DNA from 4 places in the Bacillus sp. BC08 genome. Region 2 is predicted to be linked to each of the others. Evidence: riboswitches for the same ligand, from Rfam matches in the RefSeq annotation. Region 2 holds a riboswitch; each other region holds the start of a gene.
What was found. Region 2 has a riboswitch for S-adenosylmethionine ahead of mtnW (2,3-diketo-5-methylthiopentyl-1-phosphate enolase). Riboswitches for the same ligand answer to the same signal wherever they lie in the genome.
Positions count from the first base shown of each region.

Region 1: it holds a riboswitch for S-adenosylmethionine, as region 2 does, so the genes downstream of both, ACXVYO_RS03075 (methionine ABC transporter ATP-binding protein) here and mtnW (2,3-diketo-5-methylthiopentyl-1-phosphate enolase) in region 2, are expected to answer to the same signal.
Region 3: it holds a riboswitch for S-adenosylmethionine, as region 2 does, so the genes downstream of both, ACXVYO_RS00800 (MetQ/NlpA family ABC transporter substrate-binding protein) here and mtnW (2,3-diketo-5-methylthiopentyl-1-phosphate enolase) in region 2, are expected to answer to the same signal.
Region 4: it holds a riboswitch for S-adenosylmethionine, as region 2 does, so the genes downstream of both, ACXVYO_RS06770 (hypothetical protein) here and mtnW (2,3-diketo-5-methylthiopentyl-1-phosphate enolase) in region 2, are expected to answer to the same signal.

Region 1 covers NZ_JBTGPA010000018.1:170,697-173,810, forward strand. The annotation lists gene ACXVYO_RS03060 (toprim domain-containing protein) at 1-35, shown strand, start outside; gene ACXVYO_RS03065 (thioredoxin family protein) at 39-347, shown strand; gene ACXVYO_RS03070 (hypothetical protein) at 502-846, shown strand; SAM riboswitch class I at 972-1,079, shown strand; gene ACXVYO_RS03075 (methionine ABC transporter ATP-binding protein) at 1,260-2,285, shown strand; gene ACXVYO_RS03080 (methionine ABC transporter permease) at 2,278-2,943, shown strand; gene metQ (methionine ABC transporter substrate-binding lipoprotein MetQ) at 2,967-3,114, shown strand, end outside.
Region 2 covers NZ_JBTGPA010000035.1:763,453-766,566, forward strand. The annotation lists gene ACXVYO_RS22185 (2-hydroxy-3-keto-5-methylthiopentenyl-1-phosphate phosphatase) at 1-457, opposite strand, end outside; gene mtnW (2,3-diketo-5-methylthiopentyl-1-phosphate enolase) at 454-1,698, opposite strand; SAM riboswitch class I at 1,763-1,868, opposite strand; gene ACXVYO_RS22195 (aminotransferase class I/II-fold pyridoxal phosphate-dependent enzyme) at 1,933-3,111, opposite strand.
Region 3 covers NZ_JBTGPA010000007.1:69,945-73,058, forward strand. The annotation lists gene ACXVYO_RS00795 (NAD(P)-dependent alcohol dehydrogenase) at 81-989, shown strand; SAM riboswitch class I at 1,070-1,184, shown strand; gene ACXVYO_RS00800 (MetQ/NlpA family ABC transporter substrate-binding protein) at 1,270-2,082, shown strand; gene ACXVYO_RS00805 (methionine ABC transporter ATP-binding protein) at 2,095-3,114, shown strand, end outside; gene ACXVYO_RS00810 (methionine ABC transporter permease) at 3,110-3,114, shown strand, end outside.
Region 4 covers NZ_JBTGPA010000027.1:98,876-101,989, forward strand. The annotation lists gene ACXVYO_RS06760 (NAD(P)H-dependent oxidoreductase) at 1-105, opposite strand, end outside; gene ACXVYO_RS06765 (SWIM zinc finger family protein) at 129-518, opposite strand; gene ACXVYO_RS06770 (hypothetical protein) at 773-1,090, opposite strand; SAM riboswitch class I at 1,131-1,229, opposite strand; gene ACXVYO_RS06775 (hypothetical protein) at 1,352-1,543, shown strand; gene ACXVYO_RS06780 (YwiC-like family protein) at 1,576-2,298, opposite strand; gene ACXVYO_RS06785 (ECF transporter S component) at 2,483-3,114, opposite strand, start outside.

The DNA.
Region 1 (3,114 bases), on a different contig from region 2:
CTGACATTGACGTTTATACAGAATATTTACGGTAAGGAATGATAGAAGTGATTGACTGGACAGGAGCCGAAGCAACAGCCTTAATAGAGAACGAAGAAAAAACAGTGTTATATGTATATACTCCAATGTGTGGAACATGCCAATTAGCAAAAAAGATGTTAACTGTCGTTGAGATGACAATTGAAGATTTGAAAATTGGAATGTTAGATTTAAATTATGCTCCGCATTTAGCGAAAGAGTATGGAATCGAAAGTGTGCCGTGTTTACTTGTTTTTGAAAATGGGACACTTATGAAGAAGATATATGCATTTCATTCGGTTGAATATTTATATACGGAATTAAAGTAGGCGGCAAAGTTTTTGCCGCCTCGACATATTTCTTGGGAAATATGTCGAGATGCAGGGTGGTTACAGTATTTGTCGAGCGAAAGTAACAGGATTGCTCTTTAGTAAGAGGGAATGGTATGTGTAATAGAAAGTGATATGAAGGATGTGATTCAAGGTGAAATTATATTCTTTGCTGCAATCATTTGTAAATTACGCTAATGGTCAATATCATTTAGAGCCGCTTTTAAGACAAGGAGAAAAAACTGTTAATTTCCGCTTTGGAGATGAAAGTTGTTCGTTACAAATTTCAAGAGATTATATAGAACTGCTACATGAGGAAATAGGGACGGAGCAAATTGTTTGTGTAGATGAAGAAGATGTAAAACAATTGGTAAACGGCAATGTACGATTGCAAATGTTAATGAACGATGGACGTGTACAATATTCGGGAACATATCGAACGATGCTATTAGTCGAATCGATGTTTCACATATGTAAACCGATGTCAGTAGGGGCTTGAAATTCTGAAGGTTCATTTTTTACGAAAATTTCTGTTGACATGGTGTGTGGATATTGATACAATTCAATTCATAAAATATAGACAATTTCATAAATTACAAATCAGACGAAAATGTAATCTGATTTCTCTTATCAAGAGAGGTGGAGGGACTGTGCCCTGTGAAGCCCGGCAACCGTCAACTTATGTTGAAATGGTGCCAATTCCTGCAAAGCAAATGCTTTGAGAGATGAGAGAGAGGGATAATGCTGTTATATACGCACATAAACCTTTCTGCTTCTCTAAAGCAGAAAGGTTTTTTTATTGTTTGAATGTGGAGGACATTCAAATAATAAAAGTAGTGATACCGGTGGACTACACGCATCAAAAATAAAAAATTGCGGAGTCGACCCAAATAAAAAAAGGGGTGATACACCATGATTCTATTAGAGAATGTAAAGAAAATATATAAAGCAAAAAGCGGTGATGTCACTGCTGTAGATAATGCCAATTTAAAAATAGACAAAGGTGAAATCTTTGGTGTTATCGGATATAGTGGCGCTGGGAAAAGTTCTTTAATCAGATTATTCAATCAGTTAGAGAAACCAACTTCTGGCCAAATTACAATTGCAAATCGCGTGATTTCAGCGATTACAGGAAGTGAACTTCGTAAAGCAAGGCAAGAAATCGGAATGATTTTTCAGCATTTCAACTTACTTTGGTCACGAACTGTACGCGAAAATATCGAGTTCCCGCTTGAAATTGCAGGTGTTGATAAGGCGAAGAGAAGAAGACGCGTGGATGAGTTAATTCATCTTGTTGGATTAGAAGGAAGAGGAGATGCGTATCCATCTCAGCTGAGCGGAGGACAAAAGCAACGTGTTGGTATTGCAAGAGCGTTAGCTAACAATCCGCAAGTGCTTTTATGTGATGAAGCGACGTCAGCTCTTGATCCAGAAACCACAGATCAAATTTTAGATTTATTATTAGATATTAATAAGCGTCTCGGTTTAACAATTGTACTTATTACACATGAGATGCACGTGATTCGAAAGATTTGTAATCGAGTGGCGGTAATGGAGAAAGGGAAGATTGTAGAAACGGGTCCAGTACTTGATGTATTCCGTAATCCACAGCAAGATATTACAAAACGATTTGTAAAGCAATTAACAGATTCTGAAGATACAAATGAAACGATTGAAAGTTTAATTGAAAAATATCCAGATGGTAAAGTAGTTCGTTTGCAGTTTATCGGTGAAGCTGTAGAAAGACCAGTACTTCAAAGATTAATGCAACGTAGTGATATAGAAGTTAGCATTTTGCAAGGAAATATCGCACAAACGAATGACGGTTCTTACGGTAGTTTAGTTGTTCATTTAAATGGTGAGGAAACAGCGATTCAGCAAGCAATAGAGGGAATACATCAAGATCAAGTAGAGCTGGAGGTGATTGCACATGGATAAGTTACTGGCAAATGTTGATTGGAATCAAATGTTAGAAGCAACTGGTGAAACGTTATATATGACGGCAATCGCAGCTCTTGCCACATTTGTTTTAGGACTCATTTTAGGATTGTTACTTTTTATGACAGCGAAAGATAATTTATGGGAAAACAAGACGGTTAACACAGCGATTGGAGCGTTCGTAAACATTTTCCGTTCGATACCGTTTATTATTTTAATCATTTTATTAATCCCATTCACAAAGATTTTGCTTGGAACAATTCTTGGAGCAAGTGCAGCATTGCCGGCTTTAATTATTGGAGCGGCACCGTTTTACGCGAGAATGGTTGAAATCGCACTTCGCGAAATTGATAAAGGTGTAATTGAAGCTTCAAAAGCAATGGGAGCAAAAACAAGCACAATTATTTTGAAAGTATTAATTCCAGAATCGTTACCAGCATTAGTATCTGGCATTACAGTTACGACAATTGCTTTAGTAGGCTATACAGCAATGGCGGGAGTTGTTGGTGCTGGTGGCCTTGGAACACTTGCATATTTAGAAGGATTCCAACGAGGAAATAACGATGTAACAATCGTTGCTACAATTTGTGTATTACTGGTTGTATTTTTCATTCAGTGGATTGGTGATCGTGTAACGGTTCGAATAGATAAACGATAATAAAAAACGGGAGGATGTTTCAAATGAAAAAATTATTACTTACAGCACTTATTTCAACTTCAATTTTTGGGTTAGCTGCTTGTGGCGGGAAAGATAAAGATGAAAAGAAATTAGTTGTGGGGGCTTCTAACGTACCGCACGCTGAAATTTTAGAAAAGGCAAAGCCGTTAC
Region 2 (3,114 bases):
GGATTAAAGATGATTTACATAATCCGCAATGATTTTGACATTGATGATCACAAGGGTGAGGCCATTTAACGGTAATGAATTCACTTGAAAAGTCTGTTTCATTACAGTAAATTTGCTCTTTTGGAATGATTCCATGTAAGAGTGGATAGACGAAGAAATCCATTCCACCTGATATAACGTAAAAAGAAATGTCATTTTCATTTACAAATTGTATAAATTCATGAAAACCATTACGTATTTCAGCAGTTTCTATTAAAAATTGAATCATATTATCGTGTAGACTAGTAGGTATTAATTGAAATAATTGAGAAACACCTTCTTGAATAGACAGCTCTTGTGATAAAATTCTATTCTTTACTTCTTCGGCTTCTGGTGGTGCAAATTTTTCCATAATGGACATAATGTTATCATTATTTGTAATCGTGCCATCGAAATCACAAAATACTTGAATACTCATAATTTCACCCCATGAGAAGGATTTCCCCATATTTGTAGTGCACTATGCAAATTTATGTCATCTACTTCATGGAGTGGTGTATTTTGCAAAGTAGCATCAATTGCAGTACGGAAAGCTTTCCCGCCGCCTTGCGCCCCATTCGGATGTCCATGTATCCCGCCGCCAGCATTAATAACAACATCTTTACCGAAATCTCGCACAATAAAGGGAACGAAACCAGGGTGAATACCAGCAGACGGAACAGAAAAACTCTTCTTGAAAAATGGATCGTCTTCAGTTAAATATTTTGAGATAGCAAGAGCTTCCTCTTTTTCTAGTGCAACACTTCCGTATGGAGATGGGAATAATGAAAAGTCAGCTCCAGCATAACGTAATAGCTTTCCGAGTAATAATGAAGATGAAACTCCATATAACTTGGATGCTGAGTAAGCGCCACTTACAGCAGGGTGTGCCATAATGGGAACTGGGATTTCATCATCTTCTGCTAGTGATTGTAGTACATCTAGTCCGTAAGCAAATACGTTAAATAATAGAATATCAGCGCCAGCTTGCACTGCACGCTTCGCATTTTCTTTTAAATCAAAAGTTCGTCCTGTTAAATTTACGGCATATAACGTTTTATGCCCGTATGTTTCATATACGGATTGTAAAACTTCTTTTCCAGATGCGATGCGTTTCGTAAGTGGTGTTAATGTATTCTCAAATAATATCTCATCATCTTTTACTATATCTACACCACCACTTGCTTGATCGCGTAATTGCGTTTTTAAATACCCAATATTTCGTCCAATCATCCCTTTAAAAATACTCATTAAAAGAGGACGCTCATGCACTTGTAAAAGGTTTCGAATACCATCTATGCCGAACTTTGGGCCAGAAAAATGTTTTTTTAACTCGTCTGAAAAAGTTAAGTCAATTAATTTCACTTCGCCATCAAGTGATAGCTTTCCGAATGTAGTTGTTAAAATTGCTGGTAAATCTGGACTGAAATTTAATAATGGATATTCGATTTTAATAATCCCGCGTTTTACTTTTTTACGTAAATACGAATTGATATGTTCTTGATCAGCTAATTCCTCAACATGAATGACGTTGCCTTTATGCTGTTTTAATTGTTCTTGCAATAAGTGTGGCAAATGTGTCCAAGAGCCAATTGTTAAACCGAGTGCAATTTGCTCAGCTTTTTTTTCTAAGTTATGTGAATCATCATGGATTAAATATGTCGCTATAATTCCGCTCATTGTTATACCCTCCTAGTTAAATAAAAAAACCTCTCAGCTAAGGAGAGGTTTTTTTACAACCAGCTCCTTATCTGTCAGCGTAATGCTGCGAGAATTAGCACCGTGTCTACAATTGTAGATCGGTTGCCGGGTTTCGTCGGGCTCGTCCCTCCACCTGCTCTTGATAAGAAGTATTTAGAAATGTTTAAATTTTTAAGATAACTGAATTTTGTCAGATATTTTTCATGTTGTCAATTACTTTTTGAAAAAATTTAATTTATCAATTCGCTTAATGGCTTCTCGTAATCTATCTTCTGTATGCAAGAGACCCACGCGGACATAGCCTTCCCCATGTTCACCAAATCCAACACCAGGAGCAACTGCAACGTGTGCTTTTTCTAGTAAAATATCAGAAAATTGCTCAGATGTATAACCTTCTGGTACTGGAAGCCATGCAAAGAATGAGCCGGTTGGAATGTCTACATTCCAACCAATTGAGTGACAAGCTGAAATAAGAGCGTTCCTTCGAGATTCGTAACTATTTACAAGGTCTATTACGCAAGACTGTGAACTTAATAGTGCTTCGCGGGCAGCATCTTGAACTGCACCAAAAATACTAACGTACATATGATCTTGTAATAAGTTAATGGTTTCAATGACACTTTCATTTCCTACTGCAAAAGCGATACGCCACCCAGCCATATTGAAAGTTTTCGATAGAGTATAAATTTCAATTCCTGTATCTTTGGCACCGTCTGCTTGCAAGAAACTAACAGGTTTTTGACCATCAAATCCAATGGCACCGTAAGCAAAATCATGAACAACTAATATGTTATGTTCATTAGCAAAATGAATGGTTTCTTCAAAGAACTCTTTTGATGCAGTAGCACCAGTAGGATTATTTGGATAGTTTAAAAACATTAATTTTGCTTGTTTCGCAATAGAGTCATCAATTTTCGTATAATCTGGTAAAAAATTATTTTCTGCCAGTAGCGGCATTGTTTCAAATTGTGCTTTTGCTAAAGCAACTCCTGATAAATAATCTGGATAGCCTGGATCTGGAACGAGAATAGTATCACCAGGGTTTGTAAAACAAACTGGTAATTCTACTAATCCAGCCTTTCCGCCAAACAAAATAGCAACTTCTGTTTTGGGATTTACTACTACATCATATTCACGTTGATAGAATGTTGCCACGGCTTCTTTTAAACTTTCATGTCCGCGAAATGGCGGATATTTATGATGAATGGTTTTTTCAGCAGCATCTTGTAAAGCTTTTACGATATGCTGCGGTGTTGGTTGATCTGGATTACCTTGACCTAGATTAATAACATCGTGACCAGCTGCTACGACTTTGTTAACTTTTGCAACAAGTGAAGCGAAAAATTGTGTTGGCAATGATGTTACTATCTCAGAAGGTTGAAATAATTTCATACT
Region 3 (3,114 bases), on a different contig from region 2:
TTTATTCGCTATATAGCGACATGTTTAATGAAGGTTTTAAATATGATGTAAATAACAACAACTCATTTCAGGAGGTCATTATGAAGGCGATCATTTGCACACAGTATGGACCACCTAACGTTCTTCAGCTTCAAAATATAGAGAAACCTACACCTAAAAAGAACGAAGTATTAATTAAAATTCACGCAACAAGTGTATCAACTGGAGATTGTAGAATACGAGGTTTTAATAGTCCCCTCTTATTTTGGATTCCTATGCGGATCATATTAGGTTTCAGAAAACCGAGAAAACCTATACTCGGCGTAGAGTTATCCGGTGAAATCGAAGAAATAGGAACAGATGTAACTCAATTTAAAAAAGGGGATCCAATTTTTGCATTAACAGAACTAAACCTCGGTGGTTATGCCGAGTACACATGCGTACATGAAAGTGGATTAATAACATTAAAACCTACCAATGTGACGTATGAAGAAGCTGCAGTTATTCCTTTTGGTGGAACTTCCGCATTGCATTTTCTGAGAAAGGGCCGTATAAAAAAAGGGCAACAAGTGCTCATATATGGTGCCTCAGGATCAGTAGGAACAGCTGCTGTACAACTTGCTAAATATTTCGGTGCGACCGTTACGGCTGTTTGCAGTAATTCAAATTTTGAACTCGTTCAATCTTTAGGAGCTGATACAGTAATTGATTATACGAAAGAAGACTTTACTAAGCGGCGCGAGCGCTACGATATTATATTTGATGCAGTTGGTAAATATAAAAAATCCCTTTGTACAAATACATTAACATCCAATGGAAAATATGTATCTGTTAATGGAATGATGGCAAAGGTAAGTAAAGAGGATATGATTCTACTAAAAGAACTAACTGAAACAGAACATTTAAAACCTGTTATTGATAGAACCTACCGATTAGAAGAAATTGCTGAAGCTCATATATATGTGGAACAGGGACATAAGAAAGGTAATGTTTCGATTACCTTAAAATAAAATATATTCAGAAAATAACATTGACAATTCTTTTTGTAAGATTTACTATTAGTACCATATTAAAAAACTACATACACAAACTCTTATCAAGAGTGGCGGAGGGACTGGCCCGATGATGCCCGGCAACCGAGCTTATAACATATAAGCTAAGGTGCTAATTCCTGCAAAACGAGTTTTCGTTTTGGAAGATAAGAGAGGAACCTATTTTGTCTATTCGGCACCTCTCTTATTTTTGAGAGGTGCTTTTTATTTTGGAACGTATATGAAGGGGGAGTTATAGATGAAAAAAGTATTATTGAGCATTGTAAGTGGAGCGGTATTATTGCTAAGTGCATGTGGTGCTAATTCTGATAAAGAGGTAAAAGCATTAGATGAGAAAAAGATTACTGTCGGTGTAACTGGCGGACCGCATGAACAAATTTTTGAAAAGGTAAAAGAAGTGGCAGCGAAAGACGGACTCGAAATTGATGTAAAAGTATTTAATGATTATGTAGCACCAAACGTATCTTTAGAGGAAAAAAGCCTCGATGTAAATAGCTATCAAACGAAATCATATTTAGACGTATTTAAAGCTGAGCGCAATATGAAATTAACGGAAGTATTTTCAACAGTAACATTCCCTATGGGCGTATATTCTAAAAGCTTAAAGGATGTAAAAGACTTAAAAGAGGGCGACGCAATCGCTGTACCAAATGATCCAACGAATGAACTTCGAGCTTTAAAGCTATTTGAAAAAGCAGGAGTTTTAAAAGTAGATCCAAAGGCGACAGAAAAAGCGACTGCGAAAGATGTAATTGAAAATCCAAAAAATTTAAAGATTGTTGAATTAGAGGCATCTCAATTACCGACACAACTAAGTGAAGTAAAAGCAGCTGCAATTAATACAAACTTTGCATTAGGTGCAAAATTAAGCCCTGCGAAAGATTCTATCTTCCGTGAAGGAAAAGATTCACCATATGTGAACTGGGTCGTTGTTCGTACTGAAAATAAAGATGATGCAGTTGTAAATAAATTAAAGAAAGCTTATCAATCTAAAGAAGTAAAGGAATTTATCGAGAAAAAATTTGATGGTTCTGTTTTACCGTCTTGGTAGGAGCTGACGATAATGATTGAATTAAAAAATGTATCCAAAGTATTTACAACAAAAAAAGGGAATGTAGAAGCACTTAAGTCTACTTCCCTTCAAGTAAAAAAGGGCGAAGTATTTGGAATCATTGGATATAGTGGCGCTGGTAAAAGTACATTAATTCGATGTGTAAATTTATTAGAAAAACCAACGACAGGAAATATCATTGTAAACGGCCAAGACTTAACAACCTTATCAGCAAAAGAACTAGCAAAATCGAGACAAAAAATCGGGATGATTTTTCAAGGATTCAACTTACTTAAAACTGTGACAGTTTATGAAAATATTGCATTACCGTTACGTCTATCTGGTCTTCCCAAAACTGAAATTGAGCAAAGGGTAGAAAAGTATTTACGTATTGTCGATCTTTTTAGTCGAAAAGATGCCTATCCGAGTGAACTTTCTGGTGGCCAGAAGCAGCGTGTTGCTATTGCACGTGCACTATCACATGAACCGGAAGTTTTATTAAGCGACGAAGCAACGAGTGCTTTAGACCCAGAAACAACGGATTCTATTCTTGACCTATTACTAAAGATTAATGAAGAAATCGGGATCACAATTTTATTAATTACACATGAAATGAATGTCATCCAGCGTATATGTGACCGAGTTGCTGTTATGGAACATGGAGCAGTAGTTGAAAGCGGGACCGTGAAGGATATCTTCACAAACCCACAACATGTAACAACGAAGAAATTCGTAAATAGTGCATTTGCAGCGAAGATTCCAGAAGAAGTACAAAAAGAACTACAAACTACTGGTGAAATTGTAACTCTCTCCTTTATAGGGAATGCTTCAGGAGAGCCAGCATTAGCTGTCGCTACAAAACGTTTTCAAGTGTATCCAAATATTTTATCCGGTAATATTACACAATTAAAGCATGAAGCATACGGGAAACTGATCATTCATATGCAGGGTGAGAAAAATGAAGTAGATCGCGCTTTATCATTTTTACAAGAGCAAGGGATCATCGTAGAAGGAGGTAGAACAGATCATGGG
Region 4 (3,114 bases), on a different contig from region 2:
CGTAACCGAATGATCTGTTTCCTGTAATCCTTTTTGCACATGCTTTAAAATCGCCGCGTTAAAACTGGAAGGACTGGGATGAGCGTATACAAGTAGTACATTCACTACAAAACAACTCCCTCTTTAAGTTAAAGTTTCCCCTTCTTTAACATCTTCTCTACAATTTGCACGTTTTTCGAACTTTGTAATAAACGGTTTAATACTGTAAGTAACTCTTCTTTGTCTAAATCTTTTAGTTTCTCTTTCACCGTACTTTCACCAGCACTTTGAATATCATAAACAACTGCCGCCATATGCTTGCAAAGATTCTCATAAGGACACTCGCAGCTACTTTCTGTAAAATCTTCAAGATCAATAATCACTTCATAGTTTCCTGCATTTCCAGTAACGAAAGCAAATATTTTCTTGTCTTGTATTTCAACATCGTCTACATGTCCCTCTTCATAATATTCATACCCTTTATCCAAAATGTACTTAGGAATCCATTTCGTTATATCCTGTAATAAGTAAGCGTACATAACAACACCTCTTCCTTTAATTCCCTTTTGACTTCAATAACCCCTGCATGTTATTCTAATAACTGTCAAATAGCAAGTCTATATGACAAAACGACTGACACCTATTCGGCGGAGGTGTCTCTTTTCATTTGCAGCCGATATGAAGTGCCTCTTTCAGGCACATTCAATCTTTGACACTACACACTCAACACCATTCCCTTGTATCAGGCTGCTTAAGCAGTCTTTTACTCTACATACTTCAAAAAAAAGAGAGCTTAGCTCCCTTTTCCCGCCTTATAAAATACCCCTTTTTCCGTATAGAGATATTCATCAGCTAATGTAATTTTCCCATCCAGTTTCAGTTCATCTAATAGTCTTGATAAATAAAATTGATGTAACATCTTTTTCGTGAATTTTCCTTCATGATGCGAAACGATATGTTCTTGAATATCTAACAATGATATTGGCTTATCTTGCTCTATCATATATTCATAAACTGTACTACGCAGTTTTACGTATTTTTCGAGTGTCACAGTACTTCGCAACCCCTTTCTTCTTAATATAAATTTTCGTAATCGGTTTTTTTGCAACAAAAAAACCTCTCCGATAAGAAGAAGTTACGTATATATCTTCGTCTTATCTCCCAGAACAAATATGTTCTGCTGGAATTAGCACCTGCATCGCGGTTGCTGGGTTTCATCGGGCCAGTCCCTCCACCTCTCTGGATAAGAAAATATTCACTTAATTCTTACTATACGTAATTTCATTTTAATTGTCAAACAAATATAACAAATAATATTTTCTTCTTTACTGCTCATACTATACATATATGAATATGCAAGGAGGATTATGAAATGCACGAAAATGCTCGCGGATATGTACAAGATTCATTTCAATCATTACAAGAAGCAAAACATTGTTTAGAAGCAGCACTACAGACTGTGGAAAAAGATTTTAATCGCGCACGTATTGAACAATCCCTTTATGCGATCGAACAAGCTATTCAACGTTGTGATTACACGGTTCACATTTTAGAACAAGATTGAAAAAGCTTCCCATCATAAGGTGGGAAGCTTTTTCAAATGGCATACTTCATAATTATTACCGTTATAATTAAAAAATATACAGAATTAGCAATTTCTAAAATACCTACTTTTATAATAGAAATCTTTTTACCATACAACATAATTGCCCGAATGACACTCGGTATGAAGATAAGAGAGCACCACGGATTGATAGCAAATACGATGATTGTTAATAAAATATGATACCCCCATGATATAAAACGATACTTCGGGTTGTTTTTCTCACGTATCATCGTTTTCACATAAAACGTACTTCCTAAAAAATATAAAAATGATATAAGCGCAATAAATAGTGCTGTTTTATCTATAAGTTTCATTGAAAAATAATAACTAACTAAACCACCAATACAGAAAACAATAATCGCACTAATGTCATTTAGTAACGCTCTTTCATTCTTTTGACGGGCGTAATACATATTTACTATAAATAATGGAATCATTACTGTTACGAATAAAAGAATGCGCCATTCATATACTAGAGAAATCATCCCAAATACGAAAGCGATGATAAAATATACAATTGCTGCGTGTAAAAACTCTTTTTTTCGTCTTTGCTTTATGTACGTAAGAAATGGATACGTAGCTAAATAGATAAAGAACCACGCTAAAAACAATGGAATATGATACATAGTAGGTTTCCCAAGTATGACACTTAATAGAAATGGTATAACGAGCATGGCCCATGCACCGTGTTGCTTCGGAATAACTAACTTCATTAACTATACACCTCCCTTTTGAAAATAGTTCTCACATACTATTATACAAATAATTTTATATAATAGCCGACATATATTGAATCGATTTTTTGACAATAAAAAATGCTCCTTACAATATGTAAGAAGCATGAAAGAGGCAAACGAATATGTAAGTCGCGACCCTACCTTATATGAATATGCTTTTCTATGCCATGTTATGCTTATCTAATATGCCATATTTCTTTTTAAATCTCGTAAGAATCGTAATCCAAGACGTACTAAATAGTAGTAAGAAAATAACATTCGAAATCGCATGGCTTAAATCGAAATAAAAACTTGCGATATAATACGAAACGACAGCTTCCCACGTTGCCTCACGTATAAACCCAAGAAGCCCCCATAAGTTCATAATCCAGCCAAATAAAAATCCAACAAACAATCCGTATAGAAGTCTTCCCCATAGCTTTTTCATTAAAAATGTATTCCGTAATAATCCAGCTATAAAACCAATCATGCCCCAGGAAAACATTTGCCACGGCGTCCACGGACCTTGTCCTAAAAAAATGTTTGATACGATAGCTGCTGTTGCACCGATCATAAAACCAGTTTCACTCCCAAACACAATCGCAGAAACGATAATGATAAATGAAGTCGGTTGTACACTTGGTAAAATAGAGAATGGTACGCGGCTAACTGCTGCAATTGCCGCTAACACAGCAACGAGAACAATTTCACGTGAAACAAACGCCTTTCTTTCAAAGCGGATATAGAAAGGTAACATAATAACAACTAATAAAAACAAACTACTTAACATGTAATAACCATCCATGATAAGCG